DNA from 2 places in the Pantoea sp. Lu_F5_004 genome. Region 1 is predicted to be linked to the other one. Evidence: predicted binding sites of a transcription regulator. Region 1 holds the regulator's gene; the other holds the start of a gene.
What was found. Region 1 encodes PurR, which represses purine synthesis genes. Its sites were predicted from a motif close to CANGCAAACGTTTGCNTG; they were not measured.
Positions count from the first base shown of each region.

Region 2: gcvT (glycine cleavage system aminomethyltransferase GcvT) is a predicted target of PurR. The motif match lies at 9,882-9,899, and genes of this name have one in related genera.

Region 1 is NZ_CP194946.1:2,281,632-2,296,763, reverse strand. Features, by position in the region: gene cfa (cyclopropane fatty acyl phospholipid synthase) at 274-1,422, opposite strand; gene punC (purine nucleoside transporter PunC) at 1,732-2,934, opposite strand; gene punR (DNA-binding transcriptional activator PunR) at 3,042-3,947, shown strand; gene purR (HTH-type transcriptional repressor PurR) at 3,944-4,969, opposite strand; gene ACR8BN_RS10620 (YnhF family membrane protein) at 5,251-5,340, shown strand; gene ACR8BN_RS10615 (C40 family peptidase) at 5,388-6,185, opposite strand; gene ACR8BN_RS10610 (Grx4 family monothiol glutaredoxin) at 6,551-6,886, shown strand; gene rnt (ribonuclease T) at 6,930-7,598, opposite strand; gene gloA (lactoylglutathione lyase) at 7,719-8,126, opposite strand; gene ACR8BN_RS10595 (alkene reductase) at 8,243-9,340, opposite strand; gene ACR8BN_RS10590 (TetR/AcrR family transcriptional regulator) at 9,391-9,987, opposite strand; gene ACR8BN_RS10585 (DUF1289 domain-containing protein) at 10,163-10,402, shown strand; gene ACR8BN_RS10580 (aldo/keto reductase) at 10,471-11,367, shown strand; gene sodC (superoxide dismutase family protein) at 11,452-11,970, shown strand; gene ACR8BN_RS10570 (hypothetical protein) at 12,101-12,568, shown strand; gene ACR8BN_RS10565 (FUSC family protein) at 12,569-14,569, opposite strand; gene ACR8BN_RS10560 (efflux RND transporter periplasmic adaptor subunit) at 14,566-15,132, opposite strand, start outside.
Region 2 is NZ_CP194946.1:819,042-834,173, forward strand. Features, by position in the region: gene ACR8BN_RS03915 (LysR family transcriptional regulator ArgP) at 1-670, opposite strand, end outside; gene rpiA (ribose-5-phosphate isomerase RpiA) at 853-1,512, shown strand; gene serA (phosphoglycerate dehydrogenase) at 1,792-3,030, shown strand; gene ACR8BN_RS03930 (5-formyltetrahydrofolate cyclo-ligase) at 3,375-3,968, opposite strand; RNA gene ssrS (6S RNA) at 4,061-4,243, opposite strand; gene zapA (cell division protein ZapA) at 4,283-4,612, opposite strand; gene ACR8BN_RS03945 (YecA family protein) at 4,783-5,361, shown strand; gene pepP (Xaa-Pro aminopeptidase) at 5,408-6,730, shown strand; gene ubiH (2-octaprenyl-6-methoxyphenyl hydroxylase) at 6,727-7,905, shown strand; gene ubiI (FAD-dependent 2-octaprenylphenol hydroxylase) at 7,919-9,121, shown strand; gene gcvT (glycine cleavage system aminomethyltransferase GcvT) at 9,953-11,050, shown strand; gene gcvH (glycine cleavage system protein GcvH) at 11,074-11,460, shown strand; gene gcvP (aminomethyl-transferring glycine dehydrogenase) at 11,541-14,414, shown strand; gene ACR8BN_RS03980 (SDR family oxidoreductase) at 14,481-15,132, shown strand, end outside.

The DNA of each region.
Region 1 (15,132 bases):
CAGGGCGCCGGGTCAGAAGAGGAAAGCGTCCAGCCGCCCGGATAAAAACGCCGGGAGCGTTTTTGAACAACGCAAAGCGTTGGCCCGGCAACGGGCGCACCTCAGGGATGAGGTGCGTAATCGCGTGGGCCGGGCGTGTCAGGGATGACAGGTTTTGCGACTTTCCGATCTGACCCTGTTCCTTGCGCAACGCTTCCTTTTAAAGCAAAACAGGCCAGTCTTATAAAGTCTTTGGCCGGGGTAGCGCTTTCTTAATTGCCCGCTTTTTAACCCCTACCGCGCCACCCGTAATCCCCCCTCTACACCGCGACTGAACACGATCTGCCACAGCTGAATATCACGCGCCCGGAAGGCACCCGCACAGGCATTCAGATAATAGGAGAACATCCGCTTAAAGCGTTCGCCATATTTATCGGCCAGCTCTGGCCAGGCCTGCAAAAAGCGTTCATGCCAGGCCATCAGTGTTTTGTCGTAATCTGCGCCGAAATTGTGCCAGTCTTCCAGAATAAAATGGGGCTCGCTGGCATCGGCCACATGGCGCACCGAAGGCAGGCAGCCGTTGGGGAAGATATATTTATCGATCCAGGGATCGACACTCATATCGGTTTTAATCGCGCCGATGGTGTGAAGCAGGAAAATACCGTCAGGCTTTAAATTACGATCGACCACGTCAAAATAGGTCGCGTAATTTTTCGGCCCGACATGTTCAAACATACCCACCGACACAATACGATCAAACTGCTCATTCAGATCGCGATAATCCTGCAACAGAATCGTGACGTCTAATCCGCTACAGCGCTGCTGCGCCAGTTTCTGTTGTTCGGCGGAAATCGTCACGCCATGCACTTTAACGCCATAATGACGTGCGGCAAATTCCGCGAGTCCGCCCCAGCCACAGCCGATATCCAGCAGTGACATTCCGGGTTCCAGCGCTAATTTACGGCAGATCATATCCAGCTTGGCTTCCTGCGCCGTCGCCAGTGTCGTCGCCTCTTTCCAGTAGCCACAGGAGTATTGCATGTACGGATCGAGCATCAGTGAAAAGAGGTCGTTGCCCAGGTCGTAATGCTCTTTACCGACAATCCACGCCCGCTTTTTTGACTGCAGATTGGTTAAGCGTGCGGCGGCAATGCGCAGCGTATCTTTAAAGTGATGAGGCAGCTGCTGATCGAGTTTATGCTTAAGTACCTGATGGAAGAAAATATCCAGCCGGTCACACTCCCACCATCCATCCATATAGCTCTCACCGAGCCCAAGAGAGCCCTCCTGCAGAACACGTTTAAAAAAACCAGGATGATTAATATGAATATCCCAGGGACGTGAACCATTAATTTCGATATCCGCTTTTTCCAGCAGTTCATGAACGATGCGATACCAATGGTTTTCTTCGAGGCTCACTTCTTCTGCATAAGATGAACTCATAGATTTTCCACCACCTGTCCAATCTGAACCTGAACAAAGAGTAGCCAATTTATTCAGGCATTGAGAAACGATGCGGATGGCTCCGCAACCGGTTATTTGTGTGATACAGAGGACTGGAACAGCCTGCAGCAGGTCGGGTAAGGTGAGAATAACGCGCGCGAATACCGTCCCGGCAGCAGGGTGCCAATCAGATTATTACGTTATTATATTGTTGATTTATTACAGATTTGTTGACCCGGATGAGTATATGCTCACGCGGGTCAATATTCAATAACTTATTGTTAGGGCGCTAACTAAAAAGTCAGTGTGTCACTGATTATCCTGGCAGGCAGGTTGCGCAGAGGCAACAACAGTTTGTGCGCTTGCGGCACGCTGCATGGCGTAACCCATCAGCGCCAGCACAATTGTCACCGTCATCATCAGTGTAGTGGTAAATAGCGGCTGCGTTAAACCGGCCGATACCGCCAGGCTGGCAGCGAAACAGAGTCCTAACTGCAGTGTATTCTGCAACGCGGCGGCTTTACCGGTAGCTGTCGGGAAGGGCATCAGCGCACTGGACACCACAATCGGATAGATCGCGCCGTTAGCCAGCGCCATACCGCAGAACGGAACCATCAGACTCACCAGCGTGCTGCTGCCAGCAAGCGCAACAGCAAACAGCGCCAGGATGCTCAGGCTGTAGACGCCCAGCAGCCAGGGCAGCAACTGTGCGCCGTTAAAGCGGTTGAGCAGGGTGCGACAGCCGAAACCGCCAATTAAAAAGGCGAGCGTCTGGGGCACATAACTCAGACCGATATCGGCGGGCGACAGACCCAGATCCGCCAGAATAAAGGGCGATCCGGTCAGCCAGGCAAAGAAGCTGGCGGAGCAGGCGGAATAGATCAGCACGTTGCCGCTGTAGACCCGGGATTTAAGCAGCGTGAAAAAGCCCGGCTGCGCACCTTTTTCTCCCGCTGCCTTGCGCACGGTGGGCAGACGCAGCGTGGTCAGAATCAACGCCACCGCAATCAGGGTCAGCACCAGGAAAATCGAACGCCAGTGGAAGTGGCCGATCAGCCAGGCACCCAGCAGCGGAGCCAGCGCCGGAGAGAGCGCAACCAGCGGCATAATGGTGGCAAAGACTTTGTTAGCGCGTGCTGCAGGATAGCGATCCACCACCAGCGCCTGCCAGCTTACGGCAGCGGCACAGACACCAATCGCCTGGACAAAACGCAGCGCCAGCATCAGATAGATATCATTCACCCACAGCATGCCTGCGCAGCCAGCGCCAAACATGGCCAGTCCGGCCAGCAGCACCGGTTTACGGCCGATGCGATCGGAAAGCGGTCCCCAGAAGAGCTGACCCACGGCGAAGCCGCCCAGGAAGAGACTCATACTGGCGCTGATCAGACCGGGTGAAGTGTTAAAGGTTTGCTGCATCGCACCAAAGGCGGGCAGGTACATATCAGTGGCTAAAAAGCCCAGCATGCTCAGCAGGGCAAGGTAGGGCATAAACCCTTTATTCGACAGCATCTGATTCTCATTTTTGCAGGATAAACGCGGCAGAGTGTAAAAGGTGCGTTTGCTGCTGTGAAACGGTAATATTTGCCGATTGCTGTTAAAATTTTTGAAGGAAAATTATGTGGTCAGAATATGCATTAGAGGTGGTTGACGCTGTCGCCCGTGGAGGGAGCTTCAGCGCCGCCGCGCAGGAGTTACATCGTGTGCCCTCTGCCATCAGCTATACGGTGCGTCAGCTGGAAAACTGGCTGGCGGTACCGCTGTTTGAACGGCAGCATCGCGAAGTGGTTCTGACCCCGGCGGGTGAGCATTTTGTCCGGGAAGGACGCAGCGTCATCAAAAAAATGCTTGCCACCCGGCGACAGTGTCAGCAGCTGGCTAACGGCTGGCGCGGCCAGCTAAGCATAGCCGTTGACCGTATCGCTAAACCTCAGCGCACCCGACAACTGGTCAAAGATTTCTATCGCCACTTTCCCGATATGGAGCTGATCATCAGCTATGAAGTCTTTAACGGCGTCTGGGATGCGCTGGCCGATGGCCGGGTGGAAGTGGCGATTGGTGCCACGCAGGCAATACCGGTGGGCGGACGCTTTGCTTTCCGGGATATGGGCACGCTTAACTGGCGCTGCGTGGTTGCGCCCGACCATCCTCTGACACAGGCGAGCCAGATAGATGATGACACGCTGCGTAGCTGGCCGTCCCTGGTGCTGGAAGATACTTCACGCGCACTGCCGCGTCGTATGACATGGACGCTGGATAACCAGCGCAGGCTGGTGGTGCCGGAGTGGCAAACCGGGCTGGAGTGCGTGCAGGCGGGATTGTGTGTGGCGATGGTGCCGGGCCATCTGGCCAGGCCACTGCTCGACAGTGGCGAGCTGGTTGAACTGACGCTGCCGGTGGCGTTTCCGGACAGCCCATGCTGCGTCAGCTGGGCAGAGGATCGCGCATCACCGGCGACAGGCTGGTTGCTCAGCTATCTGGGTGATGCGCAAACGCTTAATCAGGAGTGGTTAAGCGAGCATTAACGGCGATAGTCGCGGAATGGGCCATCGGCCACGGAACGGCGCTCAATCAGCGTCGGATGGACCTCAATCGTTTGTGACACTTCGCGCTTACTGGTAATGCGGTCCAGCAGCATTTCCAGCGCTTTCTCACCCAGCTGGGCTTTAGGCTGATGCACCGTGGTCAGGGCCGGTGCAAAATAACGGGCGTTGCGCACATTGTCATAGCCGATCACCGAAATATCCTGGGGGACGCGCAAACCCATCTCGTCGGCGGCGCAAATCGCGCCCATCGCCATGATGTCACCGCCACAGAAAACCGCCGTCGGACGCTGCTTCTGCGACAGGATCTGCTGCATCGCCTGATAGCCTGACTCCGGCTCAAAGTCACCCTGCACAATCCACTCGGCGCGTGGCTGAATACCCGCTTCTTCCATCGCCTTCAGGAAACCAGCATGACGTCCGCCACCGGTGTTACGCTCCATCTGACCGGGGATAGCACCAATATCCCGGTGTCCGCGTTCAATCAGATAGCGTCCCGCCAGATAGCCGCCCTGGAAAGCATTATCCAGTACCGTGTCGGTGAAGTCGGCGCGCGACTCGCCCCAGTCCATTACCACCATCGGGATATTGCGATTCTCTTCCAGCATCTGCAGCAGATCGTCCGGATATTCAGAGCACATCACCAGCAGCCCATCGACGCGTTTCTGCGCCATCATGCTGAGATAGGCGCGCTGTTTTTGCAGATCGTTATGCGCATTACCCAGAATCAGCGTATAGCCTTTGTCAAAACAGTGATTTTCAACCGCTTCGATAATTTCAGCGAAATAGGGCGCTTCGCTGGAGGTGGCAAGCAGGCCCAGTGTCTTGGTGTGGTTCACTTTCAGGCTGCGCGCCACGGCGCTCGGCGAGTAGTGCAGTTCTTTAATCGCCTGCCAGACCGCGTTGCGCGTCTCTTCAGCCACAAAGCGGGTTTTATTGATGACGTGCGAAACGGTGGTCGTTGAGACGCCAGCGCGTTTCGCCACATCTTTAATTGTTGCCATGAAAATCGGACTCCAGTGCTTATCTAACTCTATGATAAGCGTAGTGTTAAACGTTTGCGTCTGCTCAGGGTTTTTTCCGCAAAAATGCAGCTTTCCTGGCCAGTAAACAGGCCGCTGGCGTAATAAAAACGCCTGAAAACGTGCGCAAACGGAATCAGGGTTGCGCGCGTTGCGCAACAAAGGCGGGATTCTAACAAGGCTGAACGGATAAAACGAGATTTTTACCGGGCCCTGTGGGAAAATGCGATACCCCTGCTAATTGTGTGACTAAGGAGGAAGCAATGAGTACCGATCTTAAACTGGCTTTAATGACCACCGCGGGCTGTCTGCTGATGATTGTGGCCTTTAGTTTTACCGCTATTCTGCACTAATAAAAAAAGCCGGGATTATCCCGGCTCTCTTCTGGTTGTTCCGCTGCTCAGCGTATGGTTTTCGGCGTCATCACCCGACGGGCACCAATATAGTGGCGCTGCCAGTAATCTTCTCCTAACGCGCTGATCTGAATATCTTTGCCGGTGCGTGGCGACTGGATAAACTTGCCATCACCCAGGTAAACGCCGACATGGTCCGCAGTACCGCGTCCATTGATACGGAAGAAGACCAGATCGCCTTTCTCCAGCGACTCACGCTTGATCGGCGCGGCGTCACGCAGGTGGTACATCTCGTTAGCGGTACGTGGGATTTTAAACTTCACCAGATCTTTATAGGCGTACCAGACCAGGCCGCTGCAATCGAAACCGGTATGGGGAGAGGTACCGCCCCACTGATAGGGTTTACCCAACTGACCCATCAGCTTGGTCATCGCGGTTTCGCGGGCCTTCTGATAGCGCTGACGGTGAGATTTGCTCATCTTAATCGTGCCGGTCTCGCTGGTGGTGACCTCAGCGGTTTTCAGCAGGCGCTGATGACCATAACGTTTTTTCTCTTTGTTCTTACTGAGACGGGCGGTTTTTAGCGAGGTCTTCTTAGCAGGCGTCTGTTTCGCGGTGAGTTCGACTTTTTTCAGTTTTTTTGTTTTTAATTTTTGAACCGGGCTGAGGCGAGTCTTTTTCGTCACCGTTTTCACCGGGCGACGCTTGCGACGCTCATCTTCGCGTGCACTCTTTTTCTCTGCTTTATGCGTACTGACGTTCACCGGCGCGTGAGGCGACGCAGCGGCGATGTTGAAAAACAGTTGCGCAAAGGCCAGCATGAAAAACGTAATGATTAAACGCATAGTCCGTTGATTAGTTAAGTTGTCAGGGCCACTACGCACCGCGACAAAGTTGAGATTAATCTGATCCAGGATCAGCGCCCAGGCCATTCTAGTCCAGTTCTTTTAAAAACTGTAATGCCTTTTAATATTAATCTTTGCAACTCACATAATCGTGCTGAAAATGAACATTTTCAGCGTCTTATATCAACGAAATTATTACGAATTATTAATCTGTTACCTGCTGTTAATAATCAGGTATTCAGGTGTTCCGGAGCATGACTTAACAATGATGGCGATTTAATCGGGCAGCGATCAAAATCTCGTTTTCAGTCACGCTGCGAAGTCGCTACAATAAACAAACACGATGTGACGAATTAAGGAAGGCAATTATGAGTACTGTAGAAAAAATTCAGCGCCAGATCGCAGAAAACCCGATCCTGCTGTACATGAAAGGTTCCCCGAAACTGCCAAGCTGCGGTTTCTCTGCACAGGCGGTGCAGGCGCTGTCAGCCTGCGGTGAGCGTTTTGCTTACGTGGATATTCTGCAGAACCCGGACATTCGTGCCGAGATGCCGAAATTCGCTAACTGGCCAACTTTCCCGCAGCTCTGGGTCGATGGCGAGCTGGTCGGTGGATGCGACATCATCGTTGAGATGTTACAACGTGGTGAGCTGCAGACGCTGATCAAAGAGACCGCAGAAAAATTTAAAGAAGCAGAATAAAAAAAGGCCGACATCATGTCGGCCTTTTTCATTGCGGCATCCCTTATGCGGATGTCGTGGCTTCTGCATCGCCTTCCGCGAAGGGCAGTGGCCAGCCGCCTAACCGTTTCCAGCGGTTCACCAGCTCGCAGAACAGCGTTGCCGTCTGCTGAGTGTCATAGAGCGCAGAATGCGCCTGCGTGCTGTCAAACTCCATTCCCGCCGCAATACAGGCCTTCGCCAGCACCGTCTGACCCAAAACCAGCCCGCTCAGGGCCGCGGTGTCAAAGGTGGCAAACGGGTGAAACGGATTGCGCTTCAGGCTGGCTCGTTCCGCCGCCGCTGACATAAAGTTCAGGTCGAAAGTGGCATTGTGCGCCACCATAATGGCGCGATTGCAGCCGCTGTCTTTAATGCCCTTACGCACCATTTTGAAAATAGCGTGCAGCGCCTCATATTCACTGACCGCGCCGCGCAACGGATTGCTGGGATCGATGCCGGTAAAGGCCAGAGCTTCGGGATGCAGCAGCGATCCGACAAAAGGTTCGACGTTGAAATGCAGCGTCTGGTCAATCTGAATCCATCCCTCTTCATCCATCTTCAGCGTGATAGCGGCAATCTCCAGTAACGCATCGGTTTGCGCATTGAAACCCGCGGTTTCAACGTCGATCACCACCGGATAGAAGCCACGGAAACGTTGATTGAGTGCATTAGGGGAATTCGATTCAGACATCAGGATCTCGTTGCAGAAAAAGGGCAGCGCGTATTATGGCAAAAAACGGGGCCGGGTGCAGCAGATGAAGCGCAGAGAAGGGGATTCAGCCCACCCGATCGGGCAGGCTGACAGGCAGGTTTAGTTGCCGAGGCCGTTACCGGCATCTTTGTTTTCGATCAGCTCGATTTTGTAACCATCGGGATCTTCAACAAAGGCAATAATGGTGGAGCCGCCTTTAACCGGGCCAGCTTCACGCGTCACGTTGCCGCCATCTTTGCGGATACGTTCGCAGGCCGCTGCTGCGTCATCAACGCCCAGCGCAATATGACCATAGGCATCACCGAGGTCATACTTATCGACGCCCCAGTTATAGGTCAGTTCGATCACCGCACCTTCGCTCTCGTCGGTGTAGCCCACAAATGCCAGGGTATATTTGTATTCGGTGTTTTCGCTCTGACGCAGCACGCGCATGCCCAGCACACGCGTGTAGAAATCGATTGAACGTTGCAGATCGCCAACGCGCAGCATGGTATGAAGTAAACGCATAACATCCTCTTTTAAATAAAACGCCATCGCCCGATGACTCAGGCGCTAAGTATAGCGATGAAAATCGCTATTGAATAATGGCTGCCGTCATCATCCCGGACGGCAGCCCGAACCGGTTACAGCGTCGGGTAGTCGATATAACCTTCCGCGCCGCCGCCGTAGAAGCTTTCCGGACGCTGTGGATTGAGTGGGGCATCCTGCTGCAGACGCTCAACCAGATCCGGGTTAGCAATGTAATCGCGACCAAACGCAACCGCATCGATCAGACCGCGACCAATCAGGTCATCCGCTTTCTCAACGGTATAGGCACCGGCACCAATGATGGCACCCGGGAAGAGATCACGCACTTTCTGACGGAAGGCGTCGGTATAAGGCTGACCGCCGGCCCAGTCTGGCTCGGAGAGGTGCAGATAGGCGATATTGCGTTTTGCCAGCTCGCCGATATACCACAGCGCCGCTTCCTCTTCATCCGGGCCGTTGTCCAGATTCTGGAAGCTGCCGATAGGTGAGACGCGAATACCAATGCGATCGGCTGACCAGTTAGCGATCACCGCATCAACCACTTCCAGCGCAAAGCGGCCGCGTTTTTCGATGCTGCCGCCATATTCATCAGTACGCTGGTTTGAGCCTGGTGCCAGGAACTGGTGCATCAGGTAACCGTGCGCCGAGTGCAGCTCAAGCAGGTCAAAGTCCGCTTCACGCGCGTTGGCTGCGGCCTGGCCAAAATCTGCCACGATCTGCTTAATCTCTGGCACTGTCAGCTCACGCGGCGTTGAGGTATCTTCGCGATAGACGCTGCCATCTTCAGCACGCAGTGAGGTACGGGTGCCAGCGGCAATCGCCGATGGCGCAACCGGTGCTTTGCCTTCCGGCTGCACGCTGTTATGTGAGATACGACCGGTGTGCCATAACTGTACTGCGGTGTGACCGCCAGCCTGATGCACGCCTTCGTTAATCGCTTTCCACGCTGCAATCTGTGGCTGAGTATGTAAGCCTGGCGCACCGGCATAGCCTTTCGCCTGGAAAGAGATCTGGGTCGCTTCGGTGATGATTAAACCGGCGCTGGCGCGCTGGCGATAATATTCAGCCATCATCGGGGTAGGGATGTCGCCTGGCTCAATGCTGCGCAGACGGGTCAGCGGTGCCATAAATACGCGGTTTGGGACAGTAATTGCACCGACTTTTAGCGGACGAAACAGCTGGGTACTCGCCATAATAGCTCCTGATTAGTAGACCAGTCGTCTACAAACATGTTTTTTAAAAATCAGTGGCGTTCAAGCCACTGTTCGATGGTACTCAATGCCAGACGCAGTGGCTGCGCCTCGCGGGAAATTTTGCTCTGCAGGCTGGCACCCAGCCACAGCAGCGACAGCAATTCCGCCATCTGCGCGGGGGGCTGCGGCAGGCTCAGCGACTCCTGCTGCTCTGCGGCAATCAGGGTCCGGGCGTAGAGTGCCGTGATCTTTCCGGCACCCTGCTGCAGTGCATCACGCATCGGCTCTGAGAGATCGCACACCTCCGCGGAGACTTTGACGCCCAGACAGCCTACGATGTGGCCCTGCTGAACAAACAGATCAACGGCAGCACGAAAGTGGTTAAGCAGGCGCTCACGCGGCGTGCCATCGGTCTGGTTAAGCTGCAACGCCACATCCTGCAGGTAACGCGCAAAATAGCGTTCCAGTAACGCCACGCCAAACGCCTCTTTAGAACGGAAGTAGTAGTAGAAGGAGCCTTTCGGCACCGCCGCCTGCGTCAGCAGTTCGCTGAGGCCCATTCCGGTAAAGCCGCGTTGCAGACAGAGTTGCTCACCTGTCTGGAGCAGGTGTTCGCGGGTTTCGTTGCGTTGTAGCGTCTTATTCATGGCAGTGAGATTAGTAGACCAGTCGGTCTAATGCAATGCAACCCTTTATATTTGGCACAGAGTGTTCACTCCTGAGTCAAAGAACAGGATTAATTCTGGCCGGGTGGGGCTTACTTCCTGCGCAACCAGGCTACGCTTTTTACTGGACTGTTTATTCTGTGAATCCGGAGGCGTGGTGGCTGAGCAGCTTGAGTTTTTCCCGGTTCCCAGCCCCTGTCGCGGCATCTGCCAGACTGATGCGCGCGGCTACTGCCTGGGATGTTTACGCAGCCGCGATGAGCGGTTCAACTGGCTGCGCTTCAGCGATGCGCAAAAGCGTGAAGTCATTCGTCTTTGTCAGCAGCGGCGTCAGCGTCTGCAACGGCAACAGAAAGGCGAGGAGCCGCACGCGCCACAACAGCCGGAGTTATTCTGACGACTTTGCGCTTTCCGTTATACTCTCTGACACGCTAATTTCAGCCAACGCGCAACAGGGAGAACGTCATGTTAGAACCGCAAGCCATCGCTTCACAGGGGCCCGATTTTTCACCGCTGGTCATGGGGTACTGGCGTCTGATGGAGTGGGGGATGTCACCACAGGAGCGGGTCGCCTTTATTGAGCACCATGTGAGGCTCGGCATCACCACCGTTGACCATGCGGACATCTACGGTGACTACCAGTGTGAGGCGGCGTTTGGCGAGGCACTGAAACTGGCACCTGGTTTGCGCGACCAGCTACAGATTGTGACCAAGTGCGGCATCGCCACCCGCGCCCAGCCTGAGCATCAGATAGGCCACTACATTACCGACAAACGTCATATCCTTCAGAGTGCTGAAAACTCACTGCGCCATATCCATACCGATCGTCTCGACCTGTTGCTGATCCATCGTCCCGATCCGCTGATGGAGGCTGACGAGGTGGCCGAAGCCTTTATGGCGCTGCATCACAGCGGCAAGGTTCTGCATTTTGGCGTTTCCAACTTCTCACCATCACAGTTTTCCCTGCTGCAATCCCGCCTGCCGTTCTCGCTGGTGACAAATCAGCTGGAGATCTCACCGGTGCAGCAAAGTGTGCTGCTGGATGGGTCGCTGGATCAGTGTCAGCAGCTGCGTATTCGTCCGATGGCCTGGTCCTGTCTGGGTGGCGGCCGCCTGTTTAACGATCCCCATTTCCAGCCGCTGCGTAACGAACTGGAAGTCGTGCGGCAGGAAACCGGTGCCACCAGCCTGGATCAGGTGGTCTATGCCTGGATACTGATGCTGCCATCTCGCCCGCTGCCAATCATCGGCTCAGGTAAAACGGCGCGGGTCAGCGAAGCCGCCGGGGCACTGGATTTATCCCTGTCGCGTCAGCAGTGGTTCCGTATTCGCAAGGCGGCGCTGGGATTTGATGTGCCCTGAAGCGTAAAACTGCGTCAATCTCCGGCAAAATAGCGCAACAGCGACCAGACTTATCTCAAACCCTGGTATGCAAATGGAGTCACCATGAAAATGAAAGCAGTTGCCTTATTCGCACTGATCGCCTGCGGCTCAGCACAGGCTGCCAGCGAGCAGGTTACGATCCATCAGGTTACCGCTGAAGGGATTGGAAAATCGCTGGGCACCGTTAAGATTGACGAGACACAGTATGGTCTGCAGTTCACGCCGGATCTGCAGGGGCTTCAGCCAGGCATTCATGGTTTCCATGTCCATGCCAAAGGCAGCTGTGAGCCGGGCGAGTCTGAGGGCAAAGTGGTCGCCGCCGGTGCGGCGGGTGGGCACCTTGATCCGGCCAACAGCGGCAAACATCTGGGGCCTTATGCAGAGGGGCACCTGGGCGACCTGCCCGCAGTCTATGTCGATGACAAAGGCAGCGCCACTTATCCGGTGCTGGCGCCGCGTCTGAAATCGTTAAAAGAGATCAAAGGCAAAGCGCTGATGGTGCACGTCGGCGGTGACAATCATGCAGACCATCCTAAACCGCTGGGCGGTGGCGGGGCACGCTACGCCTGCGGTGTCATCTGAGTTTCCGGGCGGCAGGCGATGGCCGCCCGCTTTTCTCCTGCCTGTTTATGAATTGTTGTACCATCCCTGACATTTCCCCCCTATGATATTGATTCAGGTAAGAAAGCGTGATGGGGAAAGGAGCAGGAAAATGAAATTCAAGGGCGCATTACTGCTGTGTCTGCTGCTGGTGGGATGCGATAAACCCAATGATACGCAACTGGTCACCGAAACCGGACGCGAACTGCAGCGCACCATTGATACCAACCCGATGCGTATCACCTGTGAAAAGATCGCGAAGGGTCGTGAATGGCTGAGCCGCAATATGGTGCATAAGCTGGAAGCGCAGGGTTGCGATCAGGTCTTTCGCAGCGCCACCGAAACCAATTTCACGGATAGCACCATCTATCGCCGCACCATGACTATGGTGTGCGGTGGCATTCATGGTCAGAGTTTTACCGGTACCGAACTGACACGCCGGTTTATCTTCTCACCCGATGAGAAAGTGCTGGTGATTGAACCGATGACCGAAATGGATAAAACCCGCTTCGAAGGCCATAAAACGCTGCAACAGCTGCAGGATGATTTTAACCGGCAACAGCAGCAATATTGCCAGTGATCACTCCGGCACCGCCTGCTTCAGTTGTGCCAGTGAGCAGCGTAACCGCCAGATAATCCCCGCCAGCTCGCTGGCCTCGTTGCTTTCCCGCGCCAGTAATGCGGTGATGGTCTCCTCCAGCTCCGTCAGCATCCGATCCAGCGAGCTGTGGCGGACGCCTCGGCTGCTGATAATCTGCTGTAAATCTTGCAGGCAGTGATCGCGAAACCCCATCAGTGCGGCTGAACCGGTGCGCCATTCACGCAGCTGCCAGACAATATGCGAGCAGTTGAGCAGCACCACGCCCCAGCGCAGTAGCCAGACGCGTGCCTGCTCGTCCCGGCTGTGACTGAGCTGGCTGATACGGTGGTAAATCTGCGATTCGAAGCGGCTCTCGCTGAGCCGGGGCCGCTGCCGCAGCTGATCAAGAAACGTCAGCCGCAGCGCCCGGATATGTCGTCGGCTGCGCCGCGCATCGGAGCTGGGTCGCAGAATCTGGAACGCCAGCCAGGCGAGCAGCACCCCGCAGACTTTGGCGATGTTATCGTTAAAGAAGTCCTGATAATCCCAGGTGGGCGGGTTAGTCACCGCGATAAACGAACCCATAAAGACGATGAACTGTCCCCACATCCCGGCGCGCTGTTTCTGCTGCAGCTTAAAGAGTTGCAGCGTCACCAGCAGCGGGAACAGAAACAGCAAAAACTGCCACAGCTGACTAATCTGCACCATCAGCCCAAACTTCATCACAAAACTAAACGCAAACAGCCACAGCAGGGTTTTCAGCAGCAGCGTGACGCTGCCGCCAGGTGAGGGTGATGAAGCGTAGAGCACACAGGCTATGGCGGTTAAGGTGAGCGCGGCGGCACCGGAAGACCATTGCGTATTGATCCAGAAGGCGCAGCCCAGCACGATAACGCAGAAAGTACGCAGGGCGCTCCAGCCCGCCTCGGCACTGTCACTGTCGCGCGCCAGCGCCGGAACCGGCGGTGGCTGAAAGCGGGTGTCGGCATCGGCGCGATCCAGCAGGCGGATCCAGCGCTGCACGTTGAGGTACATCCAGCAGAAGTAACGCAGCCGCTGACAAAAAGCGCGCTGCCGGTAGTCGCCATCCGCTGCCGGGGTTACGCTGCGCAGGATTTGCGCCAGACGATATTTATCACACGCCGGTTTCGCCAGCTCCGCCAGCAGTTGTTGCAGCGCCTCAAACAGCGCCTCTGGCGCGTCGGGCCAGTTCAGCAGCATACGTCGCAGGCTGGAGAGCACGCTGGTGAGTCGCAGCTGCTGGTGCAGCACATAGTTCAGCACGTTGTTCTGTCGGCGAAAGCGGTAGTGGCTCCAGAACGCCTGAATCCGCAGCAGATTCATGGTCAGGATCTGGCTGATGACATTTTCATGCGCGGTCCGGATGGTCTCGCTGGCTGAGGGCTGCAGCAGTAACACCGCATGTTCCAGCAACCGGGCATGCATCTGTTTCAGTGAGGTAATCAGCGTCTCACCATCGGAGGTACTGGGCAGTACCATCATCATCAATCCGGCGCAGAGAATGCCGGAGATCACCTCGCAGACACGTGCCTGAGCGATGGTCCATAGCGAGGTGATATCGGTGATATTAACGCTGCTAAAGGCGATGATGGCGGCGGTGTAGCCCGCCAGCGAAAAGGCGTAGGCGACGTTATTCTGGTAGTGGTTCGCTATGCCGGTGCAGAGCGCCAGCCAGCCGGCAATGGCGAAGGTAAACAGCCACGGCTCATTAAGCGTATGTCCGGCGATCAGCAGCGCAGCGCTGGCCCCCATCAGACTGCCAACGATGCGCCCCAGGCTTTTACTGATCGCGCCGCCGACGGTGGGAAAGCTAATCACGGCGGCAGAGGTCATTGCCCAGTACGGCTCATCAAGATCCAGTGCGTAGGCGATGCTCAGCGCCAGACACATCGCAATAGCGTTTCGCAACGCATAGCGCCACTGGCCGGCGTTAGCCTTAATCCAGGGCAGTTGATCCCAGGCCAGCCACTGAAAATTCATGGCTGGATGGTGATGGTGCAGCTGGTTCCCGCCACCAGGTCTGCATCGGCAGGGAGCGGGTCGAGACGAATGCGCACCGGTACCCGCTGCGCCAGCCGCACCCAGGGCACGTTGGGTTTGATATCGGGCACCAGGCCGCTGTCGGTCTCAATGCTCTGGTCATAGATGGCGCGGCCAATGCTATCCACCTGACCCTGCAGCCGCATGCCATTACTGTAGAGCACCACCTGGGCCGCTGCGCCTGGGTGAATATGGCGCAGTTTGGTCTCTTCGAAGTAGCCCATTACGTAGTAAGAGTGGCTGTCGACCAGAGCAAACAGAGGCGAACCCGCTGTGGCATAGTTGCCGGGACGCAGCGTCAGATTGGTGATCCAGCCATCCGCCGGTGCGGTCAGCGTCGTCTGCTGCAGATTCCAGCGCGCCCGTTCCCACTCCGCCTGTGCCGCTTTGGTGCTGGCGGCCGCCGCGCCGGCGCTTAATCGCGCGGCATCAAGGTCCTCTGCGGAGATGATGTTGCGCGGCAGACTGCTGCGACGGTTAAATTCATGCTGCGCTTTCGCGAG
Region 2 (15,132 bases), 1.5 Mb from region 1:
AGGAGTTCACGATGTGGCAGGGCACACTGCCCGGTGAGAGATCAAAGTTCTGTTGCAGGAAGGCCTGATGCATATCATCAAGATGGTCAAACGCCACCGCAGGCGCTTTCAGCAGGGCAGAGCGGGTGACGCCGTTGGGGAAGAAGCGATCGGCAAAGTCGCGCGACGCCACAAACAGGTAGTCGAGGGCGCCGAGCTGATCCACCAGGCAACTGGGCAGCGGCTGCGGCTGAATACTCACCGCACCCACCACTTCACCACGACGCAGACGCTCCTGGGTGCGGGTTTCATCTTCGACCTGCAGATTCAGGCGTACGGGTGAATCTGCCAGCACATCTTTCAGCGCAGGCAGCAGCCAGGTCGCCAGACTGTCGGCATTGACCGCCAGCGACAGCAGCAGCGGCGTGGTGCCACTGTTCTCATCGCCCAGCCACTCCTCTTCCAGCAGTTCCACCTGGTGCAGCAATGCCAGCAGTTTCTGACCCTGTTCGGTCGGACGTGGTGGCACGGTGCGCACCAGCAGCGGCTGGCCAAACAGATTCTCCAGCTGCTTGATACGCTGTGAAACCGCTGACTGAGTGATACATAATTTTTGAGCGGCACGCTCAAATCCGCGTTCGCGGATCACTGAATCCAGCGCCTGAAGCGTTCGATAATCCGGGCGTTTCATTATTCTTCTCTCTCCTTCAGGATGGATGTCACTATGCCACAAAAGTATCACCTGTGATGGCTCTCTTGTTTTTTGTGGGCTGGCTTCCAAAGCGATAAATCCACGTCGGTCAGCCGAGCATTTTCAGCAAGCCTTGTTTTATACTACGCGCACTTCGTTGTCGCACAGGTTTTAAACATACCATGACCCAGGATGAACTGAAAAAAGCCGTTGGCTGGGCTGCACTTGAGTACGTGCAGCCGGGCACCGTTGTTGGTGTGGGTACCGGATCCACCGCTGCCCACTTTATCGATGCGCTTGCCACGGTCAGGCATCAGATTGAAGGTGCCGTCTCCAGCTCGGATGCCTCAACCCAGAAGCTGAAGAGCCTGGGTATTCAGGTGTTCGACCTGAACGAGATTGACCTGCTGTCGGTGTACGTAGATGGCGCGGATGAGATCAACCCACAGATGCAGATGATCAAAGGCGGCGGCGCGGCGCTGACGCGCGAAAAGATCGTGGCCGCCGTGGCTGAAACCTTTATCTGTATCGCTGACGCTTCAAAAGAGGTCGATGTGCTGGGTCGTTTCCCGCTCCCGGTCGAGGTGATCCCAATGGCGCGCAGTTACGTGGCGCGTCAGCTGGTGAAAATGGGCGGCTTGCCTGAGTATCGTCAGAACGTGGTTACCGATAACGGCAACATTATTCTCGATGTGCATAATCTGCGCATTCTCGATCCCATTGAGCTGGAAAAAACCATCAACGCCTTGCCAGGTGTCGTTACCGTGGGCCTTTTTGCCGCGCGCGGTGCTGATATTGCGCTAATTGGCGGGCCTGATGGCGTGAAAACCATCAAAAAATGATCTGTCCGGCGTCGATGCGGCGTCGGTTATTTCTGCCCGCAAATCATCTTTTCTCGCTGTGGTGAAATTTGGTGACTTATGTCACATAACCGTCATCCGCAGCGGGTTCGTTCTCTCTTCCAGGCTGACCTCCTTATTTTGTCCGGCAATGTGCTGTCGTCAGCCGCTGCCGTGCTGGCGGCCGGGCAATCGTTTGTATTGCCCGACGCGATTTTTTTGATATTTTGACAGAAGGCTGGCTTATGGTAGTCCTCATTGAATGCTGAATAGGATCGGGAAATGGCAAAGGTATCACTGGAAAAAGATAAGATTAAGTTCCTGCTGGTGGAAGGTGTCCATCAGAGCGCGCTGGAGAACCTGCGGGCTGCAGGCTATACCAACATCGAATTCCATAAGGGCGCACTGGATTCCGACGCGTTAAAAGCATCGATCCGTGATGCACACTTTATTGGTATCCGTTCCCGCTCCCAGCTCACTGAAGAGATTTTTGCGGCGGCTGAAAAGCTGGTCGCCGTTGGCTGTTTCTGTATCGGTACCAACCAGGTTGATCTGCAGGCGGCTGCCAGCCGGGGTATTCCCGTGTTCAATGCGCCGTTCTCAAATACCCGCTCGGTTGCGGAGCTGGTGATTGGTGAGATGCTGTTGATGCTGCGTGGCATCCCGGAAGCGAATGCGAAAGCACACCGTGGCATCTGGAATAAGATTGCCAAAGGCTCATTTGAAGCGCGTGGCAAAAAACTGGGTATTATCGGTTACGGCCATATCGGAATGCAGCTGGGCGTGCTGGCAGAAAGCCTGGGTATGCATGTTTTCTTCTACGACATTGAAAACAAGCTGCCGCTGGGTAATGCCACGCAGGTACGCCATCTGGCCGATCTCCTCAACATGAGCGACGTTGTCAGCCTGCACGTGCCGGAAACCGTCTCTACACAGGATATGATTGGTGCAGAGCAGCTGGCGCAGATGAAGCCTGGCGCGCTGCTGATTAACGCCTCACGCGGTACCGTAGTAGATATTCCGGCACTGTGCGATGCGCTGGCCAGCAAACAGGTGGGTGGCGCAGCCATCGACGTCTTCCCGAGCGAGCCAGCAACCAACAGCGAGCCGTTTATCTCTCCACTGAGTGAGTTCGACAACGTGATCCTGACGCCGCACATTGGCGGATCGACGGAAGAAGCGCAGGAGAACATCGGCATTGAAGTGGCTGGCAAGCTGGCGAAATACTCCGATAACGGCTCGACTCTCTCGGCGGTTAACTTCCCCGAAGTGTCACTGCCGATTCACGGTATCAGCGCCAGTCGTCTGCTGCATATCCATGAGAACCGCCCTGGCGTGCTGACGGCCATCAACCAGATTTTTGCCGAGCAGGGCATCAACATCGCTGCCCAGTATCTGCAAACTTCGCCGTTTATGGGCTATGTGGTGATCGACATTGATGCAGAGCCGGAAGTGGCCGAGAACGCGCTGCAGCTGATGAAGGCGATTCCGGGTACCATCCGCGCTCGTCTGCTTTACTAAGCGCTACCAACCTGAACAGGCGCTTAGTCGCGTCTCTTCAGGTAGTTAATACAGGCTGTCCCGATTTGCTGTAAGACCGAGACTGCGAAGAGAACACGGTCAGATCGGAAAGACGCAAAAGCCGCCATCCATGGCATGCCCGGCCCGCGCGATTACGCACATCATCCCTGAGGTGCGCCCGTAACCGGGCCAACGCGTGGCGTTGTTCAAAAACGCTCCCGGCGTTTTTATCCGGGCGGCGGGACGCTTTCCTCTTATGACCATGTTCCCTGCGCGTTGAGCTATTTCATTGCAGCCAGATGCGCCCGGATGTGGGTTTTCACTTGTCTGCAAAAGCGACTCTTCTACTCCCACAGCCAGAGTTTTGACGGCGTCATTACCGCCGGCAAAGGCACATCCCATTCTGCCACCGGCAGGCTATCGACCTGCTGACAATCGTGTGCCAGGCCCACCGGCAAAAAACCGTGCTGCCGCCAGTTCTGCAGGGTGCGATCGTAGAAGCCGCCGCCCATCCCCAGACGCTGCCCATGCTGATCAAACGCCACCAGCGGCACCATCATCAGATCCAGTTGATCAAGGGTGATCAACTGCCGGATATCCAGCGGCGGTTCAGGAATGCGCAGCTTATTTTTGAGCAATGGGGTATCGGGCGAGTAGCGCAGAAACAACAAATTACCGGGAGAGAAGGGGTGTAAAACCGGCAGACAGACTGTTTTCTTCAGATGCCAGAGGCGGGCAATCAGCGGACGGGTATTGAGTTCGCCATCCACCGACAGAAACAGGGCAATATTGCGCGCTTCGGTCACCGGGGCGTAGTTGAGCGCATGTTCAGCGAGCTGCTCAGCAGCCTGCGTTTGCTGCTCATCGGTAAGTGCCCGTCGCAGATGTCGCACATGCTGGCGAATCGCCTGACGCTGGGTCATTGAAGGTTCAGACATGGAAGGTTCAGACATGATTTCCCCGCCGGATAAGTCGCTGTTGAGCGACTATAACATGTCAGTCAGGGGAAAAAAGCAGGACTACAGGAAGAGAGATCTCCGAGATGCCGCCGTAGGCTGTAACCCTTGAACCCTTGGTTCAAGGTGAACATGCCGTCATAACCATCAGGCTTCTCGGACGAACCGAGCATGCACACAGGTTACGAGCGTCACATTCTGTTTTTTCGAAATATCGGCTCAGGGGACTGGCCCACATGCAAACATCTCAGAGAAAATTTACCTCACCGTTACTTAAGTATAGCAACCATGAAGTTTTATTCGAACTTCGCACCCTCACGCTCAGAGATGCGACCCTGCTCAACTAATGCCTGTTCAATCGTCTGCTGCAACATACGGATACGCTGTTCCATATTAGCAGCATAATCGCGCGTTTTCACTTTCTCTTGCGCCAGCTCGTGGCAGACGTTTAACGCGGCGATGAACACCAGTTGTTCTGTATTGGTGACTCTAGTGCGAACTTTTAGATCTTGCAACCGTTGATTGAGATCTTCAGCCGCGCTATTGAGCGCATCTTGCTGCTCTGGCGGACAATTTACTCTCAACGAACGACCAAAAATTTGTAAATCTACCGGTTGTGCAGACATGCCACCTTCCTGACTGATTACTTCGCTCGCAACTCCCTTAGCAGTCAATGGCTTGGGAGGCGGGCAACTATATAGACCCACGAAATAAGATACAACCCCTTTTCTGGAAACCTTGAGGCAGCTAGTGGTAGCATAACACGAACTTATTCTGCCAACGACGATGAAAACTTATGTCCTTACAGAACGCAACCCCCGATTACAACGCGCTCGCGGCGGTGCTCTCACAGCAGGGCGTTGGAATGACGCCCGCGGAAATGCATGGCCTGCTGAGCGGGATCCTCTGCGGTGGTAACCAGGACACCAGCTGGAAGACGCTGGTACACGATCTGGCTAACGAAGGCATGGCGTTTTCACACACTCTTGCCGTGCCGCTGGCGGAGCTACACGAGCATACGGCGACTACGCTGGAAGATGAAGGCTTCCTGTTTCAGTTGCTGCTACCTGCTGACGACGACATCACCGTCTTTGACCGTGCCGACGCGCTGGCGGGCTGGGTTAACCATTTTCTGCTCGGCCTGGGCGTAACACAGCCTAAACTGGATAAAGTCACCGGCGAAACCGGCGAAGCAATCGATGATCTGCGCACTATCGCACAGCTCGGTTACGAAGAAGATGAAGACCAGGAGGAGCTGGAGCAGTCGCTGGAGGAGGTGATTGAGTATGTACGTGTCGCCGCGCTGCTGTGCCACGATACGTTCACCCGCCCGCAGCCAACCGCGCCAGAAGTGCAAAAACCGACGCTACACTAATTTCAGGTCAACGAGTTTAACCGGTCAGTTTACAGGGAGTGCAGAGATGATTTCACTGGAACGATTCCTGCAGCGTCGTCAGGCGCTGCTGGCGAAGATGGTGCCTGGCAGCGCAGCGTTAATCTTTGCTGCGCCAGAAGTGATGCGCAGTAATGACACCGAATATCCGTTCCGCCAGAGCAGCGACTTCTGGTATTTCACCGGTTTTAACGAGCCGCAGGCATTGCTGGTGCTGATCAAAAGCGATGAGAATCATAACCACAGCGTGTTGTTTAACCGCGTGCGCGATCCTGCCGCGGAAACCTGGTCTGGCCGTCGCCTGGGTCAGGAGGCCGCACCCGACAAACTGGGCGTCGATCGCGCTTTACCCTGGAATGATATTGGTGACCAGCTGCACCTGCTGCTGAATGGCCTGGATGTGGTTTACCATGCGCAGGGCGAATATGCCCACGCGGACACACTGGTGTTCAGCGCGCTGGATAAGCTACGTCGCGGCTTCCGCCAGCATCTTAGTGCGCCCGATACCCTCACTGACTGGCGTCCCTGGGTGCATGAGATGCGTCTGTTTAAAGATGCGGATGAGATTGAACTGTTACGTCGCGCCGGGAAAATCAGTGCACTGGCGCATACCCGCGCCATGCAAACCTGCCGGCCAGGCCTGTTCGAGTATCAGCTCGAAGGGGAAATTCAACACGAATTTAACCGTCACGGCGCGCGTTTTCCCTCCTATAACACCATTGTGGGTGCCGGAGTTAACGGCTGCATTCTGCACTACACCGAAAACGAAAGCGAAATGCGCGACGGCGATCTGGTGCTGATCGATGCAGGCTGTGAGTTCCACGGCTATGCAGGCGATATCACCCGCACCTTCCCGGTTAACGGTAAATTCAGCCCGGCGCAGCGCGCGATTTATGACATCGTGCTGGCTTGCCTCAACCGCTCGCTTGAACTGTTCCGGCCGGGCATCAGCATTCGTGAAGTGAATGATGAAGTGGTGCGTATCATGGTCACCGGGCTGGTGGAGCTGGGCATTCTGGAGGGCGACGTCGATACGCTTATCGCCGAGGAAGTCCATCGTCAGTTCTATATGCATGGCCTGGGCCACTGGCTGGGGCTGGATGTTCACGATGTCGGCCACTACGGTACCCCGAGCCGCGACCGCGTACTGGAACCGGGCATGGTGTTAACCGTCGAGCCGGGTCTTTATATCGCACCGGATGCCGACGTGCCCGCGCAGTATCGCGGCATTGGTATCCGAATCGAAGATGACATTGTGATCACTGAAGATGGCATTGAAAATCTCACCGACAGCGTCGTGAAAGAGGCGGATGAGATTGAAGCATTGATGGCGGCGGCAAAACAGGCATGACGATTCTGATTGCCGGTGGCGGCATGACCGGGGCGACGCTGGCGCTGGCGATCTCCCATCTGACCCAGGGCACACTGCCGGTAACGCTGATTGAAAGCAGCGAGCCCGGCAGCCGGGCGCATCCCGGTTTCGACGGCCGCGCTATTGCGCTCTCTGCCGGTACCTGCCAGCAGCTTGCGGACATCAATCTGTGGCAGCACATCGCCCGTTGTGCCACGCCGATTACCGACATTCATGTCTCCGATCGCGGTCACGCCGGTTTTGTGTCGCTGGCGGCGGCTGACTACGCTATTCCGGCGCTGGGACAGGTTGTCGAGCTGTTTGACGTCGGTCAGCGTCTGTTTGCGGAACTGAAAAAAGCACCCGGTGTAACGCTGCGCTGTCCGGCTCGTGTTACCCAGGCTAACCGCCGTGAGCAGCAGGTTGAGGTGACGCTGGACAGTGGCGAACAACTCAGCGGCAAACTGCTGGTGGCGGCGGATGGCACGCGATCTGCGCTGGCGGCTTCGTGCGGCATTCAGTGGCAAAGAGACGACTATCAACAGCTTGCCGTGATTGCCAATGTCTCCACCGCGCTGCCTCATCAGGGCCGGGCATTTGAACGTTTTACCGAAAATGGCCCGCTGGCGCTGTTGCCGATGTCCGGCAATCGCCTGTCGCTGGTCTGGTGTCATCCGGTTTCGCAGCGTGAACGCATTGAGCAGTGGAGCGAGGCCGAATTCCTCAGCCAGCTGCAGCGTGCCTTTGGCTGGCGGCTGGGTAAATTCACCCACACCGGCCAGCGTGAGTATTACCCGCTGGCGCTGCACCGGGCGATGTCGCCAGTGACGCATCGCGTGGCGGTGGTGGGCAATGCGGCGCAGACGCTGCATCCGATTGCCGGGCAGGGCTTCAACCTGGGCCTGCGCGATGTGATGTCGCTGGCTGAAACGCTGGCAGCCGCCCATCGGCAGCAGCAGGACCCCGGCAGCTATGCGGTGCTGCATCATTACCAGCAGCGTCGTCAGCCCGACCGCGCCGCCACCATCGGTATCACCGACGGACTGGTTCGCGTCTTCGCGAATCGCTATGGTCCGCTGGTGGCAGGACGTAACCTGGGCCTGCTGGCGATGGATCATCTGCCGTGGTTAAGAAATCAACTGGCTGAGCGCACGCTTGGCTGGGTTAAGCGTTAATAAAGAGGCTCAGATGCAAACTTTTGATGTGGTGATTGCCGGTGGCGGTATGGTGGGACTGGCGGTGGCCTGCGGCTTGCAGGGCAGCGGACTGCGCATCGCCGTACTGGAAAAATCACCGGAGCCACCGCTGGCGCTGAGTGCGTCACCGTCAGTTCGCGTGTCGGCAATCAATGCCGCCAGCGAACGGCTGCTGCAGAAGCTGGATGTCTGGTCGACCATTCTCTCGCTGCGCGCCAGCGCTTATCACGGCATGGAAGTGTGGGATAAGGACAGTTTCGGCTCCATCGCCTTTGATGATGAGCAGCAGGGCCTGTCGCATCTGGGCCATATCATCGAAAATCCGGTGATCCACAATGCGCTCTGGCAACGTGCCAGCGCCTGCAGCGACGTGACGATAATGGCACCCTCGCAGTTACAGCAGGTCGCGTTTGGTGACAACGAAGCCTTTGTTACCCTGCAGGATGGCAGCATGTTAAGTGCGCGATTAATGATTGCCGCTGACGGCGCTAACTCCTGGCTGCGCAACAAAGCCGATATTCCGCTGACCTTCTGGGATTATGATCACCATGCGTTAGTGGCAAATGTCCGCACTGAGAAGCCGCACGACGCAGTAGCGCGCCAGGTGTTCCACGGCGACGGCATTCTGGCTTTCCTGCCGATGCAGGATCCGCATCTCAGTTCCATCGTCTGGTCGCTCTCGCCACAGGAAGCGAGCCGTCTGGAAACCATGCCGGAAGCGCTGTTCAATCAGCAGCTCTCGGTGGCGTTTGATATGCGGCTCGGCCTGTGCCAGCTGGAAAGCGAGCGCAAATCGTTTCCGCTGGTGGCGCGCTATGCCCGCAATTTCGCGGCACACCGTCTGGCGCTGGTGGGCGATGCGGCTCACACCATTCATCCGCTGGCGGGTCAGGGCGTTAACCTTGGCTTCATGGATGCCGCCGAGCTGATCGGTGAGATTCGCCGCCTGCATCAGCAGGGCAAAGATATTGGTCAGCACCTCTATCTGCGACGCTATGAGCGCAGCCGTAAACACAGCGCCGCGATGATGCTGGCGGGAATGCAGGGCTTCCGTGAAATGTTCGCAGGCAATAATCCGGCGAAAAAATTGCTGCGCGACGTGGGTCTGAAACTGGCTGATCGCCTGCCGGGTGTTAAACCCATGATGCTGAAGCAGGCGATGGGCCTGAATGATCTGCCCGCCTGGCTACGCTAAATTCGCTTTTCTGTTAAGCCAGCTTTTGCTGTAATGCTGAGCAGTTAAGATTAGATTTGTAAAGGCTGTCACGGTCAAACGTGGCAGCTTTTTTTATGGGCGAGCGAGCCGCAGTGCGGGCCAGCGCACCTCTGCTGCTGCCGGGCCGTCCTCGCGCCGCTCACGCGGTACCTTCGGCTTTGACGTCGTGCCGACGAACCGTTCGGGGATCGGCCCTCCCTGGCCGGCCCCGAACTCTCCACGCTTCCCGGCGTGGACTTCTGACCCACCGTCACGCCTCAGCGCTGCGGATAGCCCTTTCAGCAGCAGAGGCGCTCAGGCCTCCACTCTCGTGCCCTTTTTAACAATACACACTGAAGTTTCAGAGCAGGCCCGGCACCAGACTGCATTATCACCTGCCGCTTAACTGACAGGCATTACAGCTTCTGCTGGCTTTTTTATGCCTGACACCGCTCTGCACCACAAAAAGGCAACGCTGCACCAGCAGAGGTCTTCGTTTGATTTATTCTAATTTTGCGGATTAATTCGCATTACTTTTTCTCATTCTTCTGTCCGCTGAGCGCGGGATTTTTTTAACATCCTGAATGCCATCCCGCATAAATTTGCTGCGTATATTTAAAATCCCTGCATTTATTGCGCGATTAATCACAAAATTGCAGTTTTATATCCTGTTGGCAGCCGTTCCTGGTTAGGCTGTGCCTCTGCTTTCGACCCCGGTTTGCTTATGGTTAATCGTCAGATTCGGTGGTAACGTCAGCCCTAAGAGAACGTTTGCGTCGGCACTGAATCCCGGCGCATTTTTGCACTCACTCGCTTCTGCACAGGATGGTTATGACTCAGCAAACACCTCTGTTTGAACAGCATCAGGCCTGCGGTGCCCGCATGGTGGATTTTCATGGCTGGATGATGCCGCTGCACTATGGCTCCCAGATGGATGAACATCATGTAGTGCGCACCGACGCAGGTATGTTTGATGTCTCTCACATGACCATCGTCGACCTGACAGGCCCGCGTACCCGTGAATTTCTGCGCTACCTGCTGGCAAATGATGTGGCAAAACTGACCCAGCCAGGCAAAGCGCTCTACACCGGGATGCTGAATGCCTCGGGTGGCGTCATTGACGATTTGATTGTTTACTTTATGAACGAAGAGTTCTTCCGGCTGGTGGTGAACTCTGCCACCCGTGAAAACGACCTCGCCTGGATCACGCAACACGCGCAGGGCTATGGCATTACGCTGACGGAACGCGACGACCTGGCGCTGATTGCCGTGCAGGGTCCGCAGGCGCAGCAGAAGGCACAGACGCTGTTCAGCGAGGAGCAGCGTCAGGCTGTTGCTGGCATGAAGCCATTTTTCGGTGTGCAGGCGGGTGACCTGTTTATCGCCACTACCGGCTATACCGGCGAAGCCGGATATGAGATTGCTATGCCCGCAGACGAGGCGGCCGATTTCTGGCAGCGTCTGCTGGCCGCTGGCGTAAAACCTGCCGGACTGGGCGCACGCGACACGCTGCGTCTGGAAGCGGGTATGAATCTGTATGGTCAGGAGATGGATGAAGGCGTTTCACCGCTGGCTGCCAACATGGGCTGGACGGTCTGCTGGGAACCTGCTGACCGCGATTTCATCGGCCGGGAAGCGCTGGAACTGCAGCGTGAACGCGGTACCGAAAAGCTGGTGGGACTCATCCTCACAGAAAAAGGGGTGCTGCGTAACGGCTTGCCGGTGCGTTTCACCGATGACCAGGGGCAGCCGCAGGAGGGGATCATCACCAGTGGCTCTTTCTCACCGACGCTGGGTTGCAGCATCGCCCTGGCGCGCGTACCGGCCTCAGTCGGCAGCACCGCCATCGTTGAGATCCGTAACCGCCAGATGCCGGTCCAGGTTACCCGTCCCGTTTTTGTCCGCGCCGGTAAACCGGTCGCTCAGTAAATTTTATTCAGGAGAAATGGCCAATGAGCAATGTGCCGAATACGTTGAAGTACCGCGACAGCCACGAGTGGGTGCGCAAAGAAGAAGATGGCAGCTACACCGTGGGTATCACTGAACATGCGCAGGAGCTACTGGGCGATATGGTGTTTGTCGATCTGCCGGAAGTGGGCGCGACGTTTGCCGCCGGTGAAGAGTGCGCGGTCGCGGAATCCGTTAAAGCGGCTTCAGATATCTATGCGCCGATCAGCGGTGAGATTGTGGCGGTCAACGAAGCACTGACTGACTCACCGGAGCAGGTCAACAGCGAGCCTTATGAAGGCGGCTGGTTATTCAAAATCAAAGCCAGCGACGCGTCTGAAATCGACACGCTGCTGGATGCGGATGCTTACAAAGCCTCCATCGACGAGTAGTCGTCAGGCGGCCTCACAAAGAGGCCGCAGATTTATGTTTGCTCTCCGGTTCCCCCAGCCCGATTCAGGATTTACTGCTAATGACTCAGACTCTCAGCCAGCTTGAACACAACGGTGCATTCATTGAGCGCCATATCGGTCCTTCACCTGAGCAGCAGGCGCAGATGCTTGACGCTATTGGTGCCCGTTCGCTGGAAGCATTAATCAGCACGATTGTGCCGGCAGACATTCAGCTGCCAGGCCCGCCAGCGGTTGGCGAAGCCGCCACTGAACAGCAGGCTCTGGCCGAACTGAAAGCGATTGCCAGCCAGAATCTGCGTTACAAATCCTGGATCGGTATGGGATACAGCGCGGTGATCACCCCGCCGGTCATCCTGCGTAATATGCTGGAGAATCCGGGCTGGTACACCGCCTATACCCCGTATCAGCCTGAGGTCTCCCAGGGCCGTCTGGAAGCGCTGCTGAACTTCCAGCAGCTGACGCTGGATCTCACCGGCATGGATATCGCGTCCGCCTCACTGCTGGACGAAGCAACCGCTGCCGCTGAAGCAATGGCGATGGCAAAACGCGTCAGTAAGCTCAAAAATGCCAATAAATTCTTCATTGCCGATGATATCCATCCGCAGACGCTGGATGTGGTCCGCACCCGGGCGGAGACGTTCGGCTTCGAACTGATTATTGATAGCGCGGACAAAGCGCCCGATCATGACGACCTGTTTGGTGTACTGCTGCAACAGGTGGGCACCACCGGCGAAGCGCACGATTACAGCGCGCTGATTGCCGGACTGAAAGCCCGCAAAGTGGTGGTCAGCGTGGCGGCGGACTTTATGTCGCTGGTGTTACTGGAAGCGCCGGGCAAACAGGGTGCAGACATTGTCTTTGGTTCAGCTCAGCGCTTCGGCGTGCCAATGGGCTACGGCGGCCCTCACGCGGCCTTTTTCGCCAGCCGCGACGAACATAAACGCTCTATGCCAGGCCGTATCATTGGTGTTTCACGTGATGCGGCGGGCAACACGGCGCTGCGTATGGCGATGCAGACCCGTGAACAACATATCCGCCGTGAAAAGGCCAACTCCAACATCTGTACGTCGCAGGTGCTGCTGGCAAACATCGCCGGTCTCTATGCGGTGTTCCACGGCCCGGCGGGCCTGAAACGCATTGCCTCACGCATTCATCGCTTCACCAACATTCTGGCGGCGGGACTGCAACAGGGCGGCCTGAAGCTGCGCTATCAGCACTGGTTCGACACGCTGACGGTGGAGGTGGCGGATAAAGGCGCCGTGCTGAACCGTGCCCTGAGCTTTGGCGTTAACCTGCGTAGCGACATCCATAACGCCGTGGGCATCACGCTGGATGAAACCACCTGCCGCGAAGATATTCTGGCGCTGTTCGCCATTCTGCTGGGTGATGAACACGGTCAGGACCTGGAAAAGCTCGACAGCGAAGTGGCCAGCGAAAGCCACGCGATTCCTGCTGGCCTGCAACGCCACAGCGAGATCCTGACCCATCCGGTGTTCAACCGTCATCACAGCGAAACCGAGATGATGCGCTACATGCACAGCCTGGAGAAAAAGGATCTGGCGCTGAATCAGGCGATGATCCCGCTGGGCTCCTGCACCATGAAGCTCAATGCCGCGGCAGAGATGATCCCGATCACCTGGCCGGAATTTGCGGAGCTGCATCCATTCTGCCCGGCTGAGCAGGCTACCGGCTATCTGCAGATGATCGGCCAGCTTTCGCAGTGGCTGGTGCAGCTCACCGGCTATGATGCACTCTGTATGCAGCCAAACTCCGGCGCGCAGGGTGAATATGCCGGACTGCTGGCGATCCGCCGCTATCACGAAAGCCGTGGCGAGGGCGATCGTCATCTCTGCCTGATCCCGAGCTCGGCGCACGGGACTAACCCGGCCTCAGCCCAGATGGCGGGCATGGACGTGGTGGTGGTGGCCTGCGATAAACAGGGCAACATCGACCTTGGCGACCTGCGTGAAAAAGCGGCTCAGGCGGGCGACAAACTCTCCTGCATCATGGTGACTTATCCGTCAACTCATGGCGTTTATGAAGAGACCATTCGCGAAGTGTGCCAGATCGTGCATCAGTATGGCGGTCAGGTTTATCTGGATGGCGCGAACATGAATGCGCAGGTTGGCATCACCACGCCTGGCTATATCGGCGCGGATGTCTCGCACCTGAATTTGCATAAAACCTTCTGCATTCCGCACGGCGGCGGCGGTCCGGGTATGGGACCGATTGGCGTCAAAGCGCACCTGGCCCCGTTTGTGCCGGGACACAGCGTGGTGCAGATCGACGGTGTACTGACGCAGCAGGGCGCCGTATCCGCAGCGCCGTTTGGCAGTGCATCCATTCTGCCAATCAGTTGGATGTACATTCGCATGATGGGCGCAGAAGGGCTGAAACAGGCCAGCTCGGTCGCGATTCTGAATGCCAACTACATTGCCCGCCGGCTGCAGTCTGCCTATCCGGTGCTTTACACTGGCCGTGACGGTCGCGTGGCGCACGAATGTATTCTCGATATCCGTCCGCTGAAAGAGCAGACCGGCATCAGTGAGCTGGATATTGCTAAGCGCCTGATCGATTACGGATTCCACGCACCAACGATGTCCTTCCCGGTAGCGGGCACGCTGATGGTGGAGCCGACCGAATCGGAGAGCAAAATCGAACTGGATCGCTTTATCGACGCGATGCTGGCGATCCGCATGGAGATTGATCGGGTGACGTCAGGTGAATGGCCGCTGGATGACAACCCACTGGTTAATGCGCCGCATACACAGCTGGAAATCGTCAGTGAGTGGTCACATCCTTACAGCCGTGAACTGGCAGTCTTCCCGGCGGGCAGCCACAACAAATACTGGCCGACGGTAAAACGTCTGGATGATGTGTTTGGCGACCGTAATCTCTTCTGCTCCTGCGTGCCGATGAGCGACTATCAGTAATTTCCCCGCAGGCAAACGTTAACCACAAAGGGCCGATTCGTCGGCCCTTTTTTCTGGAGAATCAGCATGAAACTGGCACTGGTTACGGGTGGCAGCCGCGGTATCGGGCGGGCCACAGCGCTGTTACTGGCCGCCCGGGGTTATCGGGTTGCGGTGAACTACCGTCAGCGCGAAGCGGAAGCTCAACAGGTGGTGGCGCAGATCCGGCAGCAGGGCGGTGAAGCCTTTGCTGTTCAGGCAGATATCAGTGATGAAGCCCAGGTGATGGCGATGTTTGCGCAGCTCGACCAGCAGTCTGAACCGCTGGCGTTGCTGGTGAACAACGCCGGAATTTTGTTTCAGCAGTGTCGCACCGAGCAGCTGGATGTGGCACGACTGCATAAGGTCTTTGCCACCAACGTGATTGGGTCTTTTCTCTGCTGTCGTGAGGCGGTGAAGCGGATGGGCACGCATCACGGCGGTCAGGGCGGAGCCATCGTCAACGTCTCATCGGCAGCGTCGCGTACCGGTGCGCCTGGCGAATATGTCGATTACGCCGCCTCAAAAGGGGCGATGGACACGCTGACCAGAGGATTGTCGCTGGAAGTAGCGCAGCAGGGGATTCGGGTCAACGGCGTACGTCCGGGATTTATCTATACAGAGATGCATGCCGATGGCGGAGAGCCAGGCAGAGTAGACAGGCTTGCCAGTGTGATCCCGATGGGACGCGGCGGTGAAG